One region of the Mesorhizobium maamorense genome, then DNA from elsewhere that is predicted to be linked to it. Evidence: predicted binding sites of a transcription regulator. Region 1 holds the regulator's gene; the other holds the start of a gene.
What was found. Region 1 encodes LexA, which represses DNA repair genes until DNA is damaged. Its sites were predicted from a motif close to TGTTCNNNNTGTGTTCNG; they were not measured.
Positions count from the first base shown of each region.

Region 2: ACIU1A_RS27770 (ImuA family protein) is a predicted target of LexA. The motif match lies at 1,078-1,095, and genes of this name have one in related genera.

Region 1 is NZ_CP173356.1:2,193,664-2,199,535, reverse strand. Features, by position in the region: gene ACIU1A_RS11385 (ComEC/Rec2 family competence protein) at 1-1,735, shown strand, start outside; gene lexA (transcriptional repressor LexA) at 1,729-2,472, opposite strand; gene ACIU1A_RS11375 (TetR/AcrR family transcriptional regulator) at 2,912-3,193, shown strand; gene ACIU1A_RS11370 (TetR/AcrR family transcriptional regulator C-terminal domain-containing protein) at 3,223-3,615, shown strand; gene kynU (kynureninase) at 3,612-4,859, shown strand; gene kynA (tryptophan 2,3-dioxygenase) at 4,923-5,759, opposite strand; gene ACIU1A_RS11355 (AMP-binding protein) at 5,756-5,872, opposite strand, start outside.
Region 2 is NZ_CP173356.1:5,544,643-5,550,514, reverse strand. Features, by position in the region: gene ACIU1A_RS27780 (TetR/AcrR family transcriptional regulator) at 1-426, shown strand, start outside; gene ACIU1A_RS27775 (metallopeptidase family protein) at 446-868, opposite strand; gene ACIU1A_RS27770 (ImuA family protein) at 1,119-2,174, shown strand; gene ACIU1A_RS27765 (DUF6504 family protein) at 2,116-3,591, shown strand; gene ACIU1A_RS27760 (error-prone DNA polymerase) at 3,588-5,872, shown strand, end outside.

The sequences.
Region 1 (5,872 bases):
GCCGACCGGACCGGTGCGGCCGGACAGCTACGACTTTTCCTTCGACAGCTACTTCGCCGGCATAGGCGCCAGCGGCTTCTTTCTCGGCAACCCCAAAATCGTCTCAGCCGATGACAGGCCGCTGTGGGCCGCCCTTTCAGCCGCCATCGAGAGTGCTCGCGAAAGCATTGCCGACCATATCAGGGGCAGCATCGGCGGTGCCGAGGGCGAGATCGCCGCGGCGCTGATCGTGGGTGTGCGCGCCGGGATCCCCGACGAGATCAATGAAGCGATGCGACGCACCGGCATCTACCACATCATCTCAATTTCCGGGCTGCACATGGCGCTGGTCGCCGGCACGGTCATGGGTCTGCTGCGTGGCGGCTTCGCGCTGTTCCCGAATTTTTCCTCCCGCCGGCCGGTCAAGAAATACGCGGCCGCGGCGGCACTTTTCTCGATCGCCGCCTACCTCGTCATTTCGGGCGTCGTTGTCGCCGCCGAACGCAGCTTCATCATGCTGGCGGTGATGCTGATCGCCGTTCTGTTCGATCGGGCGGCACTCACCATGCGCAATCTGGCTATTTCGGCGATCGCCGTCATCGTGGTGTCGCCGCACGAGGTGGTAGGGCCGAGCTTCCAGATGTCGTTCGCCGCCACCGCGGCCCTGGTCGGCGCCTATGCCGGCTGGTCGGATCGCAAAGCCGACAAAGCGCGGACCCCGCCGCCGCAACGGACCTTGCCTGGCCTGCTGACGCGAAAATTGCTGCTGGCGACAGGTGGGCTGGCGATGACCTCGATTATCGCGGGAAGCGCCACGGCGCTTTTCGCCATCTGGCATTTCCAGCGCGTGTCGCCGCTCAGCCTGTTCGCCAATCTTGCCGTCATGCCGATCGTTTCGGTCGTGATGTTCCTTGCGGTTGCCAGCGCGCTGCTGATGCCGTTCGGGTTCGATGGACCATCCCTTTATCTGATGGGCAAGGGACTGACCGCGATGATCGCCATATCAGGATGGATCTCGCAACGCTCGCCGGTCGACGCGGTCGGGTTGATTTCGCAGCAATCCGTCCTTCTGGTGGCGATCGCTCTGGTCATCGCGACGATGGCCACGACATGGCTGCGGCTGGCGGCACTTCCCTTCGCGCTCGCCGGTCTGTTGACCGTCTCGGACACGCGCACGCCGGACGTGCTGATTTCGGAGGATGCTCGCCTGGTGGCACTGCCGATCGGCGGCGGCGAGCTCGCGATCAACCGGGCGCGCCCGAACGAATTCACCGTCGATAACTGGAAACGGGCGCTGAAGTCCGAAACCATCGTTGCGCCGGAACTGTTCGACAGCGGAGACCGACAGTTCGACATCTTCGATCCCGCGCAACTTCCGGCGGGAGCGCCTTTCTATTGCTTCACGGGCCTGTGCATGGCCCGGCATACCTCGGGGGCGATCATCGCGCAGGTGGAGGATCGCAAGGACGCCTGGAGGGCCTGCTCCTATGCGGATCTGATCGTCATCAACGACCCCGCGGGCTACGACCCCTGCCACAATCCGCTGGTTCTCGTTATCACCAAGCGGCAGCTCGCTCGTAAGGGAAGTGCCGCCGTCTTCTTCGACCGGCAATCGGCGACGGCACCGGGACGGGTCAGCTTTGCCGTCGACAGGCCATATCGGCCTTGGCACGAACAGCGAAAATTCTCACGCGAGGCAAGGGGACTGCCGCCTTACCGTAAACCCGAAAAGCCCACCGCCGACCCCGCTCAGTAGCGCCTGATCAGGCCGACCAGCTTGCCTTGCACCTTGACCCTGTCCGGTCCGAAAATACGTGTTTCATAGGCCGGATTGGCAGCCTCGAGCGCAATCGAAGCACCCTTTCGGCGGAAGCGCTTCAGCGTTGCTTCCTCCTCGTCCACCAGGGCCACGATGATCTCGCCGGGACTTGCGGTGTCGGCATTGCGGATGATGACCGTGTCGCCGTCGAAAATGCCGGCCTCGATCATCGAATCGCCCTTGACCTCCAGCGCATAGTGTTCGCCGCCCATGATCATGTCAGGCGGCACTGAAATGGAATGCGTCTGATGCTGGATGGCGTCGATCGGCACACCCGCTGCGATGCGACCCATGACCGGGATCGACACCGCTGAAACCGCATCGTCGTCATTGCCGGCAGCGGGCAGACGCGAAGACGTCGCCGGCTTGATCTGCCGGCTAGGGCTGCTGCCCTGTCCGAGGCTGCCCTGGATGACGCTCGGGGAGAACTTCTTTGCCGCGTTAAGACCCGGCGCGATCGAGTCCGGCAGGCGCAGCACCTCCAGCGCGCGCGCCCGGTTGGGCAGGCGGCGAATGAAGCCGCGCTCCTCCAACGCCGTGATCAGCCGATGAATTCCCGACTTGGAGGCGAGGTCCAGCGCTTCCTTCATCTCGTCGAAGGACGGCGGAATGCCGCTTTCCTTCAGCCGTTCATGGATGAACATCAAGAGTTCATGTTGCTTGCGCGTGAGCATGGCGGCCCCCAAAGGCATTGCACGAAGGGTCTGGAACCAGAATCAGAAAACAAACCCAGAACAAACACTATCTGTTCCAGTTGTGTTCCGCAACCATTTAAAGTTTAATGAATTTGTTAAGGCGACGGAAACGAAATGCCCTCCCGCAGCCAGCATCCTGCCAGCGCGGTCCGTCGTCAATGCGCTCCCGGGCCCTTTGAGACTATTTTGGTTAATGGCCTGTGGCCCGACCGTCTCCACTCTTGGCACAAGCCTGCAAGCTGGGTGACCGGCAGGTGCGGGGTGCGTTTGGGCGGATTAAAAACCCCTGCGGCTCGTGAACGAAACGAAACCAAAATGCCAACTTCCTGCCGGAAAACGACGAGGCACCACCACTGGTCGCGATGGGCTGCGTTCGCTCGCTCCTTGCTTCCCGTTCGCTTGACGAAACCGTATAATAATGTACGGTTTTCGAAGAGGAACACCAATGACCACGCCGAAGCAGGCCGCGCGACGCGAACGGATAGAGGAGGCCGCCTATGCGGTGCTCCGGGAAACCGGCTACAAGAGCGCCTCCCTGCTTGCTATCGCCAAGCGGGCATCGGCCTCGAACGAAACCCTCTACAACTGGTACGGCAACAAGCAGACCCTGTTTCGATCCTTGATCGAAGCCAATGCGGAGAGGCAAGGAAGCTGCTGGAGGACGCCCTTCACCAGGCGCGCGATCCGCTCGAAACCCTGAACTTGCTCGGGCCAGTCCTGCTGACCCTCGTGACGGGCGACAAGGCGGTGGCGCTCAATCGCGCCGCGGCCGGCGACGTCAACGATACAGGCACGCTTGGCCAATCGATCGCGCAATTCGGCCGCAATACCATAATGCCGCTTGTTGGCGACCTGCTTCGAACCGCAAGTCGGGCCGGCCTGATCGCCTGTGACGATCCTGCCGAAGCCGCCGACATCTACATCAGTCTTTTGATCGGCGATCTCCAGGTTCGCCGGATCGTTGGGGTGCTCGAGGAACTGCCTCGGGCGGAAATCGAGCAAAGATCGAACCGGGCGTTCACCCTGTTCTTGCGCCTCTATGCGGCCAGCCCTTGCCCGGGCGGCAAAACAGCCGGCCCGTTTCCAGGGCGCTCTTCTCACCGAGGAACATCGCGACCATGAGCAAAATTCCCGATCTCGCAGCGATCGAGGCAATGGACACCGCGGATCCGCTGCGTGCCATGCGTGACCGCTTCACCTTGCCCCAGGGGGTGATCTATCTCGACGGCAATTCGCTGGGCGCCGCTTCGCCCGCCGTGTTCGGCGAGCTGCAGAAGGCCGCCACGCAGGAGTGGGCGCAGGATCTCATCCGCGCCTGGAACACCGCCGGCTGGTTCGACATGCCGGTCGAACTCGGCGACCAACTCGGGCGCCTGATCGAGGCCGCCGCCGGCCAGACGGTGGTCTGCGATACCACCTCGATCAACATCTACAAGGTGCTGCATGCGGCACTCGGGATGCGGCCGGACAGGTCAGTCATCGTCGCCGAGGGGGACAGCTTTCCGACCGATCTCTATATGGCCGAAGGCGTTGCCTCGACGCGGCCGGGCACGGTGCTGCGGCTCGAGGGTGTCGATGCACCGACCATAGAAGAACTGATCGACGAGAGGGTCGCGGTCATCCTGATCAACCACGTCAACTACAAATCCGGGCAGCTGCGCGACATGGCCGCGCTGACGCGCAGGGCACATGATGCCGGCGCGCTGATCGTCTGGGATCTCTGCCATACCGCCGGCGCCTTGCCGGTCGAGCTCGACCGTTTGAACGCCGATTTCGCCGTCGGCTGCACCTACAAATATCTCAATGGCGGCCCAGGTGCCCCGGCCTTCATCTACGCGGCCGAGCGCCACCATGGCGATGTCCGCCAGCCGCTCAGCGGCTGGTGGGGCCATGTGCGGCCTTTCGCCTTCGAACAGGGTTTTGCTGCCGACACAGGCATCCGCCGGTTTCTCTGCGGCACGCAGCCTGTGCTGTCGATGCGCGCGCTCAAAGGGGCGCTCGATGTCTGGAACGACGTCGACATGGGAGAGGTGCGCAGGAAGAGCATCGCATTGACCGATCTGTTCATCCAGCTCGTCGAGGCAAAATGCGGCGCCTACGGCCTCGAACTCGAAAGCCCGCGCGACGGCAATGAGCGCGGCAGCCAGGTTTCGTTCCTCCACCCGCATGGCTATCAGGTGATGCGGGCCTTGATCGAGCGCGGCGTGATCGGCGATTTCCGCGCGCCATCCACGATTCGCTTCGGCTTCACGCCGCTTTATGTCGGCTATGTCGATGTCTGGCAGGCGGTCGAGGTGCTGGAAGACATTTTGCGCACGGACGCCTGGCAGGAGGCGCGTTTCGCCGTCAAGGCGGCGGTGACTTAAGAGCCTCTCGCTCAGAAAAGCGCAGCGGTTTCGGGATAACGATATGCAGTCGGCAAAGCTACGTCAGAGCCGGGTGCGGACCTTCCACAGCTCCGGGAACAACTCCACCTCCAGCATCTTCTTCAGGTAGGACGCGCCCGATGTGCCGCCGGTGCCGCGCTTCATGCCGATGATGCGCTCGACCGTGGTGACGTGGTTGAAGCGCCAACGGCGGAAATAATCCTCGAAGTCGACCAGCTTCTCGGCGAGTTCGTAGAACATCCAGTAGCGCTGCGGGTCGCGGTAGATGGTCTGCCAGGCGACAAGGACCTCTTCGTTCTCGGTCCGCGTTTCGCGCCAGTCCGTACGCCTTGCGTCGGCGCCGATGTCGAAGCCGTTGCGGGCGAGCAGCAGCAGCGTCTCGTCGTAGAGCGACGGTTGCGCCAGAATCGCCTCCAGTTTCTCGCTGAGGTCCGGCCGGTGCTTGTGCGGTCCGAGCATTGCGAGATTGCGGTTGCCGGCCACGAACTCGATGGCACGGTACTGCCAGGACTGGAAGCCCGAGGACTGGCCGAGCGCATCGCGAAACTCGGTGTATTCACTGGGCGTCATGGTGCGCAGCACGTCCCAGGCATTGTTGAGCTGCTCGAAGATGCGGGCGACACGCGAAAGCATCTTGAAGCTCGGTTCGAGACGGTCTGCGCGGATGGAGCGGATTGCTGCGCCGATTTCGTGCAGCGCGAGCTTCATCCAGAGCTCCGAGGTCTGGTGCTGGATGATGAACAGCATCTCGTCATGGGCTGACGAAAGCGGCTCCTGCGCCTCGAGCACCTTTTCCAGATGCAGATAGTCGCTGTAGGACATGCGCTCCTTGAACGACATTTCCGCGCCCTCGGCGGACGGGTCGTAGGGCTTGCTCAATTGATCTTCTCCGCGCGCAGCCGGAAGCGCTGGATCTTGCCGGTCTGCGTCTTGGGCAAAGCGGCGATGAATTTTACCGAGCGCGGATATTTGTAGGGCGCGATCGTGGCCTT
Region 2 (5,872 bases), 3.3 Mb from region 1:
GAGCAGGCAATGAGCCGATTCCGCTCGGAGATCACGAATGCGGTCGAGAAGGTTGCGACGGACGATCCGATCGAACGCTTTGCCGCTGTTGGAATCGCCTATTTGCGCTGGGCAATTCGAAACCCCACCCACTTCCAGATCATCTCGACACGCAATCTTATTGATTGGGATGCTTCAGAGTCGCTGCGTCACGATAACGAAGCGGTGCGTTCGCTGATGGAAGCGTCAATGGCAGAAGCACAGCGACGAAACATGCTCCGGTCGGACGACATGGCAGAGACCCAGATAGCCGCGAGGGCGCTCGTCTACGGGCTCGCACGCATGTACATTGATGGACATTTTGCGCAATGGGCAGTGGCAGGACATACCGGGGAGCAGACTGTGCAGAACGTATTAAAACATTTCGTCACACTCATTGTGAAATGACGGCCTGACGTAGAACCGGTCACTCGGCTGCCTCTTCGATCTTCTCCATATCGTCGTCCGAGAGGCCGAAATGGTGGCCGATCTCGTGGATCAGCACATGGGTGACGATGTCGCCCAAAGTCTCCTCGTTCTCGGCCCAGTAGTCGAGGATGGCGCGGCGATAGAGCGTGATGCGGTTCGGGCCTTCGCCGGTCTGCGGGTTCCAGCGCTCGGCGATGCCGCGTCCCTCGAACAGGCCGAGCAGGTCGAAGGGCGTTTCCAGCGACAGGTCGTCCATGATCTCGTCGGTCGGGAATTCGGCGATCTGGATGACGATCTCGCCGGTCAGCTTGCGAAAATCCTCGGGCAGATGGGCGTATGCCTCCAGCGCCAGGAACTCGATCTCGTCCATCGACGGCGAAAGCTGGTCGTGCCAAATGCGGGTCTTGTAGATGCGGGCCATGCTTTGTCCTTTGATCCCGGCATATAGGCTTTTGGGCCACAATCGGCAAATGACGCGGCGGCCAACCCCAGGATTGCTTACGGCACCGGGAGCCGTTTCGCATGACTTGAGGGGCGGTCGGCTGTCCGACCCATGTTGGCCCTCTTATCGGAGAGGAATAAATTCCCCCATGAGTCTGCTTGACTCTTCGGGTCGCCTCTGGAATCTATAAGAACATAACAGGAACAATTGTGAGTGGACACTGACCGTCATGGCGATGAGCGCCGTGGCGCGGGAGACTGTTTTTGCCCTGCGCCGCCAGATCGCGAAGATCGAGGGAACGCTGCCCGAGCGCCTGCAGGCGCCGGCCGGCGCGGTTTCCGACGCCGGCATGGCCGCCGCGGACCGCACCGTGGTCCGGCGCGGCATCGCCGTAGCCAGGCCGGATGCTTTCCTGCGCACCGGCATCGGCCGGCTCGATGCCGCCCTCGGTGGCGATTGGGGCGGCGATTTGGGCGGCGGCCTGCCGAAAGCGGCCTTGAGCGAAATCCATGGCATCGAGACCCGCGATGCCGGAGCGGTCGCCGGCTTCGCCCTGTCGCTCGCCAGCCTGATTCTCAAGCCCAGCCTGATCCTCAAGCAAGGGCCGCAATTGCCGGTGCTGTGGATCGGCACCCAGGAGGTTTTTCGGGAGGCGGGTTTTCCCTATGCCCGGGGCCTTCACGCCGCCTTCGGCATCGAGCCGGAGCAATTGCTGTTTTCCGAGGCGCCAAGGCTCGCCGATGCGCTGTGGGTCGCCGAGGAGGCGGCCCGCATGACGGCGCTCGCCGCCGTCATCCTTGAAGTCCGCGGCAATCCGCAGCGGCTGGACCTGACCGCGACGCGCCGGCTGCACGCCCGCGCGCAGAGCGCCGGCCGGCCGGTCTTCCTGCTGCGGCAGGCGGCCGAACCCGAACCGACGGCGGCGCCCGTCCGCCTCATCGTCTCGCCGGCGCCGGCAGGGCCGCGCGACACGGTCGCCGGGCCGCTTGCCGGCTCGATCGGCCGCCCCGCCTTCACCATCAGCATCGGCAAGAGCCGCACGGCCCTGCCAGGACAATTCATATTGGAGTGGAACCCCGATGAACGCATATTCGATGAAAGACGGATTGGGGAAGAACGAGCAAAGAATCCTGTCCCTGTGGTTTCCCTATCTCGCGGCCGAACGGATCCTGCGGCAGCGCCTGGGGCGGTCCTGGCGTTCCCGACCGTCGGATCACCGGCCGCTGGTGATCAGCCATCGCGACAGCAACGCGCAGCGCATCTTAGCCCTCGACGAGCGGGCTGAGGCGCTGCATCTGAAGCCCGGCATGGGCATCGCCGATGCGCGCGCCATGCATCCGTCGATCGACATAATGGAGGCCGATGCCGAAGCCGACCGGCGCCTGCTCGAAGGCCTTGCGGACTGGTGCGACCGCTATACCCCGCTGGTGGCGCTCGACGGGACCGACGGCCTGTTCCTCGACGTCACCGGCTGCACCCATCTTTTCGGCGGTGAACGCGCCATGCTGGACGAGATCCTGTCGCGCTTCTTCCATCAGGGCTTCGACGTCCGTGCCGGCCTTGCCGCGACACCCGGCGCCGCCTGGGCGGCGGCGCGGTTCTGCGGCGACCGCATCGTTGCCGGCGGCGAGGAGGAAGCGCTCCTGGGGCCCTTGCCGCTGGCGGCGCTACGCATCGCGCCGGAAACCCGCGCCGGCCTGGAAAGTGTTGGCCTGCGCACGGCGGGCGCGGTGATGGCCGCGCCGCGCGCGCCGCTCGCCCGCCGCTTCGGTGCCTCCCTGCTCTTGCGCCTCGACCAGGCGCTCGGCCGTCTCGACGAGGCGGTGTCGCCGCGCCTGCCCGTCGCGCCGCTTTCGGTCGAACGCCATTTGGCCGAGCCCGTCACGCTGACAGAGGACATAGAACGGCTGGTGGGCATGCTGGCGACGACCCTGAAGATCGACCTTGAGCGGCGCGGCGAAGGCGCGAGAAGCCTGGCGCTGCTCTTGTTCCGCGTCGACGGCGCCGTCAGCCGCATCGCGCTCGGCACGTCGCGACCGATACGCGAACCCCGGCTGATTCAGAAATTGTTCCATGAGCGGCTGGCCGCCCTCGAGCAGCATATCGATGCCGGCTATGGCTTCGACCTGGTGCGGCTTTCGGTGCTGGCGGCGGCGGCCTTCGACATGCCGCAGGCCGACCTGACAGGCGAAACGACCGACGACGGCGCCGATATCGCGCTGTTCGCCGACCGCATCCGCGCCCGGCTCGGCGAGGGCGCGGTTCTCAAGCCGGTCGCCGTGGAAAGCCATCTGCCCGAGCGTGCCGTCGCCACCATCCCCTTCACGGAAACCCCGCGCCGCATCACGCCGCCGAAGAAACCGGACAGGATGCAGGCGCCGATGACCATCTTCCCGCCGGAGCGGCCGATCCGGCTTTTCCGCTCGCCCGAGCCGATTGAGGTGCCGGCCACCGAAATGCCCGAGGGACCGCCGCTGAATTTCCGCTGGCGGCGTGCGCTCTACAGGGTCGCCCGCGCCGAAGGCCCTGAACGCATCGCGCCGGAATGGTGGCGTGAATTTTCGAGCGACGAAGCGGCGTCGACACGCGACTATTTCCGCATCGAGGATGCCGACGGCCGCCGCTACTGGCTCTACCGGCAAGGTCTCTATGGCGGCTCTGAAATCCCGCCGCGCTGGTTCCTGCACGGGGTCTTCGCATGAACGCGCTGACCGCCATTCCCTATGCGGAATTCGGCATCCAGTCGAATTTCTCGTTCCTGCGCGGCGCCTCCAAGCCGGAGGAGCTGGTGGTCGCGGCCAAGCTCATGGGGTTCTCCGCGATCGGGCTCGCCGACCGCAACACGGTGGCGGGCGTGGTGCGCGCCTGGCAGCAGGCTAAGGTCGAGACGCTTGCCTACCACCCCGGCAGCCGGCTGGTTTTTTGCGACGACACGCCTGATATTCTCGCCTATCCGCAGAACCGCAAGGGCTGGGGGCATCTGTGCCGCATGCTCACGCAAGCCAATCTGCGCGAGGAGAACGAAAAGGGCGCGACCCTTCTGCGGCGCGACGACCTTCTCGAATGGGGGGATCTGATGTCGCTGTCGGTCCTGCCCGACCTGGCGGCGGGGGCCGAGGGCACACTAGCCCTGCTTGGCGAGCTCAAGGACCGTTTCGGTAAAAACCTGCGGCTTGGCGTTTCGCCCGATTATGCGGGAAACGACCGCTTCAGGATCGAGCAGGCGGCGGCGATGGCGGAGCTGGCCGGCCTGCCCTTGATGGCGACCAACGACGTCCTCTACCACACGGCCGAGCGGCGCCCGCTGCAGGACGTGCTGACCGCGATTCGCCTCAACATTCCCGTTTCGGAGGTCGGGCTGGAACTCACGGCGAATGCCGAGCGCCATCTGAAGCCGCCGCTGGAGATGGCGCGCCTGTTCCGCAGGCACCCGGAGGCACTGGCCGAAACCCTGCGCTTCGCGCAGGAGCTGACCTTCTCGCTCAGCGACCTTCAGTACAATTACCCCGACGAGCCGACGCAATCAGGGCTCGGCCCGCAGGCGGAGCTGGAAAGGTTGGCGCGGGAGGGGGCGGCCAGGCGCTATCCCTCGGGCGTGCCGCAATCGGTGACGAGGCGCATCGAGGAAGAGCTCGCCCTTATTGAGCGCCTGAACTATGCCCGTTATTTCCTGACCGTCCACGACATCGTCAAATTCGCCCGCAGCCAGGATATTCTCTGCCAGGGGCGCGGTTCGGCCGCCAATTCGGTCGTCTGCTTCTGCCTCGGCATCACCGAGGTCGGGCCGGAGCGAATCGACACGCTGTTCGAACGCTTCATTTCCGAGGAGAGGAACGAACCGCCCGACATCGACGTCGATTTCGAGCATGAGAAGCGCGAGACGGTCATCCAATATATCTACGAGAAATACAGTTCCAAGCGCACCGCGCTGGCCGCCGCCGTCATCAGCTATCGCGGCCGCTCGGCGCTGCGCGAAGTGTCGAAGGCGATGGGCCTGTCCGAGGATGTCAGGGCATCGCTCTCCGGCTCGATCTGGGGCTGGTCGACCTCGGAGCTCGGCGAGAAGGAAGCCCGGGCCGGCGGCCTCGATCGCGCCGACCCCATATCGCGGCACGTGATGGAGCGTGCCAACGAGATCATGGGCTTTCCCCGTCACCTCTCCCAGCATGTCGGCGGCTTCGTCATCACCAGGGACCGGCTCGACGAGATCGTGCCCATCGTCAAGACGGCGATGGAGGAACGCAAGATGGTCGAATGGGACAAGGATGATCTCGACGCGGTCAAGATCCTCAAGGTCGACGTGCTGGCGCTCGGCATGCTGACTTGTCTCAAACGCGCCTTCACTCTGCTGACGGACCATTATCCGCAGGCGCGAGACCCTTACGGGCAGCCCTATGTCCTTGCCACCCTGCCGGAAGAGGCGAAGCCGGTCTATAAGATGATCGGTCGCGCCGACACGATCGGCGTCTTCCAGATCGAATCGCGCGCGCAGATGTCGATGCTGCCGCGTCTCAAGCCAAAAGAATTCTATGACCTTGTCATCGAGGTGGCGATCGTGCGGCCCGGCCCGATCCAGGGCGACATGGTCCACCCCTATCTGCGCCGCCGGCAAGGCAAGGAGCAGCCCGAGTATCAGAAACCGGAGCTGGAGGCGATCCTCCACAAGACGCTGGGCGTTCCTCTGTTCCAGGAACAGGCGATGAACATCGCCATCGTGGCCGGTGGCTTCAAGCCTGGCGAGGCCGACGAGTTGCGCCGCGCCATGGCCACCTTCAAGCGCACCGGCACGATCGGCAATTACCGCCGGCGCATGATCGACGGCATGGTCGGCAAGGGCTACACCCGGGATTTCGCCGAACGCTGTTTCAAGCAGATCGAGGGTTTTGGCGAATACGGCTTTCCCGAAAGCCATGCCGCCTCCTTCGCGCTGCTGGTCTATGCCTCCTGCTGGTTCAAGACCTTCTATCCCGACGTGTTCTGCGC